DNA from 4 places in the Serratia sp. MMO-28 genome. Region 1 is predicted to be linked to each of the others. Evidence: predicted binding sites of a transcription regulator. Region 1 holds the regulator's gene; each other region holds the start of a gene.
What was found. Region 1 encodes PurR, which represses purine synthesis genes. Its sites were predicted from a motif close to CANGCAAACGTTTGCNTG; they were not measured.

Region 1 (3,149 bases):
ACCGGCGGTGTGTTCAACAACGCAGCGCAGGTGTGGAACCACACCTTCTATTGGCATTGCCTGTCACCACAGGGTGGCAATGAACCAACGGGTGCCGTTGCTGATGCGATCGCCAAATCCTTCGGTTCTTTTGCCGCGTTTAAAGAGCAATTCACCGATGCCGCCGTGAAAAACTTCGGCGCAGGTTGGACCTGGCTGGTGAAAAAAGCGGATGGAACGCTGGCGATCGTCAACACCTCAAATGCGGCTACCCCGCTGACCGGTGAAGACAAACCGCTGCTGACCGTTGACGTGTGGGAACATGCCTACTACATCGACTACCGCAATGCGCGTCCAAAATACCTGGAAAACTTCTGGGCATTGGTCAACTGGGCATTCGTGGCAAAGAATCTGGCGTAACGGCCGGGATGTGATGTGATAACAAGGCGCAGCATGCTGCGCCTTTATTATTTTTGCTATGAAGTTAGTTCAATGCTGCGATAAAACCAAAAACAATAATCATTGCCAATGCACAAACGGTGGTGATCAACGACATCTTCAAATCGGTATCCATAACGACTCCCTATCAGATTGGCTGTGCTAAGCATAAAATCCACACGATTAATGCGTCAAATCATTTTCACACAGTTCGTGACTAAAATCTTGTTATCATTTCCCAAGTTATAATGCTGAATAGATCTTCCACTTTGCGCCAATATGGGACAAAATCCGCAGTTCACAACTGCGTACCGGCAAAATGCCCCTCCTGTTCAAACGGCTTACGATCTCAGCCCTAAAAACTCAGCTTCCGCTTCCCTGGAGAGGTTATATCCAGTGAGACGATAGGTATACGCAGGCAAACGATTAACATCATACTTACATGCTGTAACATGTGGGTTCAGGAGTCATTCTTTACATGGCAACGATTAAAGATGTCGCCAAGCGCGCTGGCGTTTCCACCACCACCGTTTCGCACGTCATCAATAAAACGCGTTTCGTCGCCGAAGAAACCAAAGAAGCCGTGAGGGCGGCGATCAAGGAACTGCACTATTCACCCAGTGCCGTTGCGCGCAGCCTTAAGGTTAATCACACCAAGTCGATCGGTTTGCTTGCCACCTCAAGCGAAGCCCCCTATTTTGCTGAGGTGATCGAGGCGGTGGAAAACAGTTGCTATAGCAAAGGCTATACCCTGATCCTCTGTAACTCGCACAATAACCTCGATAAACAGCGCGCTTATCTGGCGATGCTGGCGCAAAAACGCGTCGATGGCTTGCTGATCATGTGCTCCGAATACCCGGACCAGTTACTGGGCATGTTGGAGGATTATCGCCATATCCCGATGGTGGTGATGGACTGGGGCGCCGCACGCGGGGATTTCACCGACACCATTATTGATAACGCCTTTGAAGGCGGCTATCTGGCTGGCCGCTATCTGCTGGAACGCGGCCACCGCGATATCGGTGCGATTCCAGGCCAATTGTCGCGCAACACCGGCGGCGGCCGCCATCAGGGCTTCCTCAAAGCCCTGAAGGAAGCCAATGTAGACGTGCGTGAAGAGTGGATCGTCCAAGGGGATTTTGAGCCCGATTCAGGCTATAAGGCCATGCACCAGATCCTGTCACAAAAGCACCGACCTACGGCGGTATTCTGCGGCGGCGATATTATGGCGATGGGCGCTATCTGTGCCGCCGACGAGCTGGGGCTGCGCGTCCCGCAGGATATTTCGGTGATCGGTTATGACAACGTGCGTAATGCGCGCTATTTCACCCCGGCCCTGACCACCATCCATCAGCCGAAAGAGCACCTGGGGGAGATGGCTTTCACCATGTTGCTGGATCGCATTATCAGCAAGCGTGAAGAATCCCAGGTGATTGAAGTGCATCCCAAACTGATCGAGCGCCGCTCCGTGGCCGACGGCCCGTTCATCGACTACCGCCGTTAAGCGCCTGTGCCGGGCACCTCGACGCTGCCCGGCACTTCTTCGCTCAGCCACTCCTGGTTGAGCGTTTCACTGTCCCCGAGATACTCCAGCAGCCAGGCCATCGCCGGTGACTGCGCATTCTGCTGCCAGGTCAGGCAACAGGCGCTGGCGGGGAACGGTTCATACAGTTGCAAGGCTACCAGTTCGCCGCTTTGCACTAACGGCAGCACGCGATGCGCGGGCACCATGCCAACACACAGCCCACTGCGTAAGCAGTCGACAGCAGAAACCCAATCGGGCACGGTCAGCCGCCGCTGATTATCCAAAGACCAGGTCACGCGTTTCGGTAAGTTGCGCGAAGTATCCTCAAGCAACAAAGAGGGATAGGGCCGCAATTGCTCGTTACGCAGCAGGCCGGTCAGGGAGGCCAAGGGATGTGTGGCACTCACCACGCACAGCCAGTTCATAAAACCCATGTCGCGAAAGGCAAATCCCCCGCCCACCGGCACGGCACGCGTGGCACCGATCGCCATCTCAGCTCGGCCATCCACCAGCGCATCCCACACGCCGTTAAACACTTCCGGCTGCACCATCAGTTCCACATCGGGAAAGTGACGATAAAAATCCAGCACCAGTTGGCGGCTGCGCTGCGGCTTGACAATAATATCCACCGCGATTCTTAACTGCCCGCGCCAGCCATTGGCTACCTGCTGGCATTGACGGCGAGTATCAAGCATTTTTTTGATAACAGTGCGCGCCTCTTTGACAAACAGCACACCGGCAGGCGTCAGTTCCACATCACGGTGGCGGCGTTCAAACAGCGATACGGCCAACCATTGTTCCAGTTGCCGTACGGTGTAACTCACGGCTGACGGCACACGATGCAGTTCCTGTGCCGCCGCGCTGAAACTGCCGGTGCGCGCTACCGCGTCAACCACATCGAGAGAATATTCAGACCACATCTTCTTTTGCCTTCAATTTTTTTAACAGCACCTAGCAAATATTACCGTTTCACAAGCAGAGATCCAGCCGGATACACTTGCCGCCGCTAAAAAACCTGCAATAAGAAAATGTTAATGAGAAATACCATGCAAAATTTTGGATTTATGTTTTATCTCGCGGGCCTGAGTATGCTGGGCTATCTGGCAACCGATATGTATCTGCCCGCTTTCAGCGCCATGCAACAGGATTTGCAAATCTCTGCCGGAGCCATCAGCGCCAGCCTGAGTATCTTTCTGGCGGGTTTCGC
Region 2 (3,149 bases), on a different contig from region 1:
AGGAAGGTTTTGGTATCAACATAATCGAAGCTACCCACATGACCCAGGTATTTTTCTTCAAGCCGCGCTAGCGTACCGTCTTCCACCTTCTGGCTGTAAAAGTCCAGCAGGGCGGCATACAGGCTGTTATCGCTGCCGCGTTTCAGGTACCAGGTCACCGGTTCTTCGTCGGTGACGTCAAATGCTACCGCTAACTGTGGATGAATACGCTGCAGCAGAGCGATGGTGACAGAATCACCGATGGTGTAATCCAGTTTGCCGTCGGCCACCTGCTCCAGCAGTTCCTTGGAGGTGAGATCGCTCGAGGCTTCCCAACTGAGGGTGGGATATTTATTTTGTTTGAGCTGTTTCAAGGTGCTGACGTGTGCCGAGCCGGAGGCCACCGCCAGCTTGCCTTTCATCTCGGCAAAGTTTTTTGGCCGCGGGCTACCGAGCCGGTAAACCACCTGTTGGGAAACCGAATAGTAGGCCGGGCCGGTGCTGGCTCGGCTGAGGCGATCCGGGTTGTAGATCAGGCCTGCGGCCAGCAGATCGGCGTTATCATCGTCCAGATCGTCAAACAGATCGTTGATGTTCTGGTGCGGGATGACCACCAGTTTCACCCCCAGATAGTTGGCGAAGCTTTTGGCCAGCTCATAGTCAAGGCCACTCGGCCCCTGCTTGGTGGTGAAATAAGTCAACGGCGAGTTCAGCGTGCTGACTCGCAACTCTCCCCGTGCTTTGATCGCTTCGAGTTGGCCACCTAGGCCACCGCGCCAAGTAATATTGGGCCACAGTGCCAGTGCCAGAAGCAAGGTGACAACACCGATTAGAATGTAATTTATTTTTATTAGTTTCAAATAGTTATCTCAAATAAATGCGCACTTTCTGTTAGCCGGAACACGGGATTTATCATGGTTAAATCACCAGTGTCGGGGCATTTTGCGTAACAAAACGCCAGCGTGCAACTTTATTGACACGTTATGGTAAATCGATAGCGAAAGCGCTTTTCGCAATAATAGCTACGCAAACGGTTTCGTCGGCGGTGCGGATTCTCTATAATGGCGCGCGTTTTCCCCTGTTGCGCCCAATGAAGTGCTGAGATCAGTTGCTTCGAAGACGAGAGAACTTTAATTATGGAAATACTGCGTGGTTCGCCCGCTTTGTCGGCTTTTCGTATTACCAAACTGCTGTCCCGCTGCCAGGACGCTCAACTCCCGGTCAGTGATATCTACGCCGAATACGTCCACTTTGCCGATGTTAGCGCACCGCTAAGTGCTGAAGAACATGCCAAGCTTCAGCGGCTGCTCAAGTATGGCCCCTCTCTCGCTGAGCATGCCCCGGAAGGCCGCCTGCTGCTGGTTACGCCGCGTCCTGGCACCATTTCCCCCTGGTCTTCCAAAGCCACCGATATTGCGCACAACTGTGGTCTGGCCCAGGTGATTCGTCTTGAGCGTGGTTTGGCATTTTATGTCACTGCACCTGCGCTCGATGAAGCCCAGTGGCAGACTCTGGCCGCGTTGTTGCACGATCGCATGATGGAGACTGTCTTCAGCGAGTTGCAGCAGGCTGAAAAACTGTTTTCTCATCACCAACCGGCTCCCTATCAGACGGTGGACGTGCTGGGCCAAGGCCGCAGCGCACTGGAACAGGCCAACGTCAAACTTGGCCTGGCGCTGGCACAGGACGAGATCGACTACCTGCTGAATGCGTTTACCGGCTTGGGGCGCAACCCGACGGATATCGAGCTGTACATGTTCGCGCAGGCCAACTCCGAACATTGCCGCCATAAGATTTTCAACGCCGATTGGATCATCGACGGCGAACAGCAGCCCAAATCGCTGTTCAAGATGATCAAGAATACCTTCGAACAGACGCCGGACTATGTGCTTTCAGCCTATAAAGATAACGCCGCCGTGATGGAAGGTTCGCAGGTTGGCCGCTTCTTTGCCGCAGCGGAAAATGGCCTCTATGACTACCATCAGGAAGACGCACATATCCTGATGAAAGTAGAAACACACAACCACCCGACGGCAATCTCTCCATGGCCGGGAGCCGCTACCGGTTCCGGTGGCGAGATCCGTGATGAAGGGGCTACTGGCCGTGGCGCGAAGCCAAAAGCCGGTCTGGTGGGCTTTTCGGTCTCCAACCTGCGTATTCCAGGTTTTGAACAGCCGTGGGAGCAGGATTTTGGTAAACCGGATCGCATCGTCACCGCGCTGGATATCATGACCGAAGGCCCGCTGGGGGGCGCTGCGTTCAACAACGAATTTGGCCGCCCGGCGCTGGTGGGTTACTTCCGTACTTATGAAGAGCGCGTTAACAGCCACAACGGAGTTGAACTGCGGGGTTACCACAAGCCGATCATGTTGGCAGGGGGGCTGGGTAACATCCGTGCCGATCACGTGCAGAAGGGCGAAATCACCGTGGGGGCCAAACTGGTGGTGTTGGGCGGCCCGGCGATGAATATCGGTTTGGGTGGCGGCGCGGCATCCTCTATGGCTTCTGGCCAGTCTGATGCCGATCTGGATTTTGCGTCGGTACAGCGTGACAACCCTGAAATGGAGCGCCGCTGCCAGGAGGTGATCGATCGCTGTTGGCAGTTGGGCGATCACAACCCGATTCTGTTTATCCACGATGTCGGGGCCGGTGGCCTGTCGAATGCGATGCCGGAGCTGGTCAGCGACGGTGGCCGCGGTGGCCGTTTTGAACTGCGTGACATTCTCAATGATGAGCCGGGGATGAGCCCGCTCGAAGTGTGGTGTAACGAATCGCAGGAACGCTATGTGCTGGCGGTGGCCCCCGAACAGATGGCGCAGTTCGATGCTATCTGCCGCCGCGAGCGCGCGCCTTATGCGGTGATTGGTGAAGCCACAGAAGAACGGCACCTGACGCTGAACGATCGTCATTTTGACAATCAGCCGATTGATATGCCGCTGGAGGTGTTGTTGGGTAAAACGCCAAAAATGACGCGTGACGTCCAGAGCCAACAGGCGCAAGGCGAAGCGTTGCAGCGTGCCGAAATCACTCTGGCCGATGCGGTGAAACGCGTTCTGCACCTGCCTGCCGTGGCGGAGAAAACCTTTCTGATCACCATTGGTGACCGTACCGTGACCGGTATGGTGGCGCGTGACCAGATGGTTGGCCCATGGCAGATCCCGGTGGCCGAC
Region 3 (3,149 bases), on a different contig from region 1:
AATAATGCTATCCAGTTGGTGCAATGATACACCGCTGATGTCGATGGCTTTATTGGTGATCACCTGCAGGTTGGCATCGCGTGAGCGTTGCTGCTGCTCCATGTTCTGGGCCAGGGTTTCCAGGCTGTCTGCTGGTTTATCGCCGAGGATGATGATCAACGCGCGCTGGCCGGTGCTGTCGGCAAAGACGTGGCGGTTATTGGACTGTTGGCTCAGTTTGCTGCTCTGATCCGCCATGCCGTTTGGCAGGGTAAAGGTCAGTTTGCCATTCAGCAAGCTCACTTGCGCGGCAGCTGCGCTGGCAGCGGCATCGCCCGCTGACGCTTTACTGTCTTTGGTGTCGCCATCACAGGCCGCGAGGCCTAGCACTAACAGGCTGATACCCATCAATTTTGCTACTTTACGCATGGGGCTTCCTTATTCCTTCACAGGTAGGGGGTTGTAGCGTATGGCACCGTATTCCAGGCTGAAATGCAAGGCGGATGTTGTCACAAGGCTTGTTTGCGCAGTCGTGGGGCGGCTGAGCCACCCCTTATCAGCGGATTAACTCGGCTGTAACTGGCCGTCTTGTTGGCGTGATGCCAGGCGTTTGAGCAGCATGTTCAACAGCACGCCGTACATCGGCAGGAAGAACAGCATGCAGATCAGCACTTTGAAGCTGTAATCCACCAGCGCAATTTCCACCCAGTTGGCGGCCATAAAAGGGTCGCTGCTGCGGTAGAAAGCGATGAAGAAGAACGCCAGCGTATCGCTGATGTTGCCAAGGAACATAGCTGCCGCCGGGGCGAGCCACCAGGTGCGGCGCTGACGCAGGCGGTTGAAGACGTACACATCCAGGATCTGGCCCAGCACGTAGGCCATAAAGCTGGCGACGGCGATCCTGGCTACAAACAGGTTAAAGCTGGCCAGCGCGCCCAGGCCCTGCCATTCCCCCTGGAACGTGACGGTAGAGATCACATAGGAAATAAACAGCGCGGGGATCATCACGGCGAGGATGATTCTGCGCGCCAGCGGGGCACCGAAGATCCGGACCGTCAGATCGGTCGCCAGGAAGATGAATGGGAAAGTGAACGCCCCCCAGGTGGTGTGGAAACCGAAAATGCTGATCGGCAACTGCACCAGATAGTTACTGGAGGTAATGATGGCAATATGGAATAGCGATAGCCAAACCAACGCGGTAACGCGCTGTTGAGCGGTAAACGAATACATGATGTGACCTTTTTAAGTTGGGGTGAGGGAACCCATATTTAACCGGTGAAGATAGAGCACATTTCTACCTGCGCGGCGCATAATACGCGTTTGCGCAATCAATGCAACTTAAGTTGTGGTTAAATTTCACGCAAACGATAACCTGTGTTGCACAGAAAAACCACTGGCGTAAACTATATGCCAGTGAGATCCGGCGAGCCTTCGCCGATCGTTTTTGATCGAGAACAATGCATGACTGATATCTTTACCCAGGCAGACCAGACGCTCGACGCGTTAGGGTTGCGCTGTCCGGAACCGGTAATGATGGTGCGTAAAACCGTGCGCCATATGGACAACGGTAAAACGTTGCTGATTATTGCCGACGATCCGGCCACCACCCGCGATATTCCGGGTTTTTGCCGCTTTATGGAACACACCTTGGTGGCACAGGAAACCGACCGGGCTCCTTACCGCTATCTGTTGCGCAAAGGGCTGGTAGAGTAACGTCAGGCCCACTTTGGTGAGCCTGACATGCTGTAAGTAACGCTTACGGGCGTTTTTTCAGCAAGCGCAGCGCGTTGGCGGTCACCAGCGCAGTGGCACCGGAATCTGCCAGCACCGCCAGCCACAAACCGGTCATCCCCAGCAGGGTGGTAACCAGGAAAATCCCTTTCAGCCCGAGCGCGATGGCGATGTTCTGGCGGATGTTCGCGTGCGTGGCGCGTGCAATGCGAATCATCTCGGCTACCCCAACCAGGCGGTTGTGCGTCAGTGCGGCGTCGGCCGTTTCCAGCGCCACATCGGTGCCGCTGCCCATGGCAATACCGATACTGGCGGCTTTCATCGCCGGCGCATCGTTGATGCCGTCGCCAATCATGGCCGTCTGCTGCTGCTGATTCAGCGCGGTGATGGCCTGCACCTTGTCTTCCGGCATCAGCCCGGCGCGGTAATCAATCCCCAGTTCGTTGGCGATGGCTGCCGCCGCGCGCGGGTTATCCCCGGTAAGCATCACGCCGCGAATACCCAACTCTGCCAGCTCGGCAATCGCCTGTTTGGCGTCGTTGCGCAAAGTATCACGCAGTGCCAGCAGGCCGACGGGAACTCCCTCTTCCAGCACCACCACGGCGGTTTTCCCTGCCGTTTCCAGCGTTTCCACCTGGTTACGCCATGTAGGGCTGAGCTGGTTTTCCGCCAGCTTGCCCGGCGCGCTGATCAAAATAGTTTTACCGTTAATCACGCCCTCTACGCCAATCCCCGCCAGCGCCCGGCGGTTTTCTGCCAGCGGCAGTGCCGCGCCGTTTTCCCCCGCGCGGTTGATAATGGCCTGCGCCAGTGGGTGATGCGAGCCAGCTTCCACCGCCGCTGCCAGAGCCAGCAATTGCTGTTCGCTGATGCCATCGGCTGGCAGCACGTCGGTGACGGTGGGTTTGCCCTCGGTCAGCGTGCCTGTTTTATCGAATGCAATGGTTTGCACCCGGCCCAACTGTTCCAGCGCCGCGCCGCCTTTAATCAGCGCACCACGGCGGGTAGCTGCGGCCAGGCCGGAAGTGATCGCTGCCGGGGTCGAGATCACCAGCGCGCAAGGGCAACCGATCAGCAGCAGGGTCAGGCCACGGTAGATCCACATCTGCCAAGGTTCGGCGAACATCAGCGGGGGGACCAGGATCACGGCAACCGCCAGCAGCATGATCGCCGGGGTGTAGTAACGGCTAAAGCGATCGAGGAAGCGCTCGATCGGCGCACGGCGCTCTTCCGCTTCTTCAATCAGTTGCAGAATACGGTCGATGGCATTTTTGCCCGGTTCAGAGGTCACTTTCATTTGTGCCGCCTGATCGACCGACAGGCTGCCTGCAGCCACTTTTTCACCCTGCTGGCGTTCAACCGGCACGGATTCACCGGTTAACGCGCTTTCGTCAAAGCTGGCGAACGGGCTGATTAATTCAGCGTCGGCGGGGAGACGG
Region 4 (3,149 bases), on a different contig from region 1:
AAACCGACGTCAGCGGCCACCGCCAGCGCTTCTTCCATATTATGGGCAATGCCGGAACGCGCGGTATCCAGGCCGATCTTCTTCATGGCGATGTCAAAACGGCGGCGATCTTCCGCTTTATCGATGGCATCGGCCGTGGCACCAATCATGGTCACACCGAACTCGGCCAGTACGCCCTGGCGCTCCAGTTCCAGCGCACAGTTCAGCGCCGTCTGGCCGCCCATGGTCGGCAGCACCGCATCCGGGCGCTCTTTTTCAATGATTTTACGCACCACTTCCCAGTGAATCGGCTCGATATAGGTCGCATCGGCCATTTCCGGGTCGGTCATGATGGTTGCCGGGTTGGAGTTGACCAGAATAACGCGGTACCCCTCTTCGCGCAGCGCCTTACAGGCCTGGGCACCGGAGTAGTCGAACTCACACGCCTGGCCGATTACGATCGGGCCAGCGCCGAGGATCAGGATGCTTTTTATATCTGTACGTTTTGGCATTTTTTATGGCTCCTGATTATTTGGCGTTGGAACGGTAAGTCTCAATCAGTTCGATAAAGTGATCGAACAGCGGCGCTGCGTCGTGCGGGCCAGGGCTGGCTTCAGGGTGCCCCTGGAAGCTGAACGCCGCTTTGTCGGTGCGGTGGATCCCTTGCACCGTGTGGTCGAACAGGGATTTGTGCGTGACGCGCAGCGTGGCCGGCAGGTTATGTTCATCCACCGCAAAGCCATGGTTCTGCGCGGTGATCATCACGGCGTTGTTATCCAGATCTTTAACCGGATGGTTACCGCCGTGGTGGCCGAGCTTCATCTTCATGGTTTTGGCACCGCTGGCGAGCGCCAACAGTTGGTGGCCCAGGCAGATACCGAAGAGCGGAATGTCGGTTTCCAGGAACTGCTTGATGGCGGCAATCGCGTAGTCACACGGCTCCGGGTCACCGGGGCCGTTGGACAGGAAGATGCCGTCGGGATTCATTTTCAACACCTCTTCCGCAGAGGTTTGCGCAGGCACCACCGTCAGGCGGCAGCCGCGATCCACCAGCATGCGCAAAATGTTGCGTTTGGCACCGAAGTCGTAAGCCACCACGTGGAATGGCAATTCGCTCGCCGCTTTAGCCTCTGGCAGATCGCCTTCCAAAGTCCAACTGCCCTGCTGCCAGGCGTAGGCTTCTTTGGTGGTGACCTCTTTCGCCAGATCCATGCCCTTCAGGCCAGGAAAGGCCTTGGCTTTCTGCAGCGCCAGTTCAGCATTGGTGACATCACCGACAATAATGCAACCGTTTTGTGCGCCCTTTTCGCGCAGCAGGCGGGTCAGCTTGCGGGTATCAATATCGGCGATCGCCACAATGTTGTTACGCTTGAGGTATTCAGCCAGGCCTTCTTCGTTGCGATAGTTGCTGGCAATCAGTGGGAGGTCACGAATGACGAGGCCTTGAGCATGAACAGCGGAGGATTCTTCGTCGGAAGCATTGGTGCCGACATTGCCGATATGGGGATAAGTAAGAGTAACGATCTGGCGGGAGTAGGAAGGATCAGTGAGGATTTCTTGATAGCCGGTCATCGATGTATTGAAGACCACTTCCCCCACTGCCGTTCCCTCTGCCCCGATGGCCCGACCGTGGAATTGGGTTCCGTCTTCCAGAACCAATAGCGCTGACTTAATCAAAACACCCTCCGAGGAATAATCAATCACAATATTTGCATATTAATTCAGATTTCACCGCCTAAATCAATGCAAAAACCGCCCTCAAGGCTAATTTTTGGCAAATTGGGCGCATTTTAATGATGAGTGCCCAACTTGTCTACTCATAGTGCCTTTTTTTATCGTATTTTTGCTGTTCTCACCGCTTTACGGGCTTCACACCGATAAAAACATACGGAAACTCGGGCGAGTAAACGGTTGCTAGACACAATGACACAAAAAAACCATGACAGTGGCGAAAATTCGATGTCAATCAACAATCGAGGATATAAAAAGGGAAAAAATCAAAGTAAAACCACTATAAATAGCCATCATTACATTAAAAATGAAGATAAGCCCTATTTTAATGGTTAAAAAAAAGGACAATAAAATTATTGCCCTATTATCATAGCACTATGATCAACATAACCACATCACGATGGTATGCAAAACATTATAACTGCTCTAAACCGAGAACATCGCGCATATCAAACAGCCCTTTTGGCTGCTTTCGGATCCAGGATGCTGCGCGCACGGCACCATTAGCAAAAGTCATGCGGCTTGAGGCTTTATGGGTAATTTCTACCCGTTCGCCAATATCGGCAAACATGGCGGTATGCTCACCCACAATATCCCCGGCACGTATAGTGGCAAAACCGATGCTCTGCGGATCGCGCTCGCCGGTATAGCCAACGCGTTGATAAACCGCGCACTCTTTCAAATCACGCCCCAGCGCAGCGGCAATTACTTCTCCCATCGCCAAAGCCGTGCCGGAAGGGGCATCCACTTTGTGGCGATGGTGCGCTTCGACAATCTCAATATCGGTATAGTCGCCCATCACTTTAGCGGCTTTTTCCAACAATTTGAGCATCACGTTAACGCCAACGCTGAAGTTGGCAGCAAACACGATGCCAATCTGTTGGGCAGCATCACCAATTGCCGCCTTCCCCGCATCATCAAAACCGGTGGTGCCAATCACCATGCCTTTTTTATGTGCCACACAAAACGCCAGGTGTGCCAAGGTGCCTTCTGGGCGGGTGAAATCGATCAGAATATCGAAATCATCGGCCACGCTATCCAGGCTGTCGCTGACGATGACCCCCAGCGCCCCGACTCCAGCCAGTTCACCGGCATCGGTTCCCACCAGGCTTGAACCTGGGCGCTCCAATGCGGCCCCCAGCACTACGCCCTGCGCCTGCTGTACCGCCTGAATCAATTGACGCCCCATGCGGCCACCGGACCCCGCAATTGCGATGCGGATCTGTGAATCAGTCATACATTTCTCTCTTCTTGATTTTGGTGCCCCTATGACGAGCATAAGGTTCAGAGTAACTGCCCTGCCCGATCACTGCCAGAGGATTTCATGCAGAATTAGAATATTATGTTATCCCGATGCTTTTATCAGTAACGCTATCAATTGATTAACAATCGGGCAAGCAAGATCGTACGCATGAACTTACATAACTATGCAGTTTATA

Region 2: a site for PurR is predicted at 1,003-1,020, ahead of purL (phosphoribosylformylglycinamidine synthase). Genes of this name have one in related genera too.
Region 3: a site for PurR is predicted at 1,337-1,354, ahead of tusA (sulfurtransferase TusA). Genes of this name have one in related genera too.
Region 4: a site for PurR is predicted at 1,880-1,897, ahead of carA (glutamine-hydrolyzing carbamoyl-phosphate synthase small subunit). Genes of this name have one in related genera too.

The regions. Positions count from the first base shown of each region.
Region 1 is NZ_JBBCVB010000044.1:26,020-29,168, forward strand. Features, by position in the region: gene sodB (superoxide dismutase [Fe]) at 1-399, shown strand, start outside; gene cydH (cytochrome bd-I oxidase subunit CydH) at 464-553, opposite strand; gene purR (HTH-type transcriptional repressor PurR) at 896-1,921, shown strand; gene punR (DNA-binding transcriptional activator PunR) at 1,918-2,862, opposite strand; gene punC (purine nucleoside transporter PunC) at 2,977-3,149, shown strand, end outside.
Region 2 is NZ_JBBCVB010000023.1:83,505-86,653, forward strand. Features, by position in the region: gene mltF (membrane-bound lytic murein transglycosylase MltF) at 1-839, opposite strand, end outside; gene purL (phosphoribosylformylglycinamidine synthase) at 1,116-3,149, shown strand, end outside.
Region 3 is NZ_JBBCVB010000013.1:81,907-85,055, forward strand. Features, by position in the region: gene WG891_RS13285 (DcrB family lipoprotein) at 1-408, opposite strand, end outside; gene WG891_RS13290 (7-cyano-7-deazaguanine/7-aminomethyl-7-deazaguanine transporter) at 544-1,209, opposite strand; gene tusA (sulfurtransferase TusA) at 1,441-1,692, shown strand; gene WG891_RS13300 (zinc/cadmium/mercury/lead-transporting ATPase) at 1,736-3,149, opposite strand, start outside.
Region 4 is NZ_JBBCVB010000001.1:186-3,334, reverse strand. Features, by position in the region: gene carB (carbamoyl-phosphate synthase large subunit) at 1-491, opposite strand, end outside; gene carA (glutamine-hydrolyzing carbamoyl-phosphate synthase small subunit) at 508-1,656, opposite strand; gene dapB (4-hydroxy-tetrahydrodipicolinate reductase) at 2,126-2,947, opposite strand.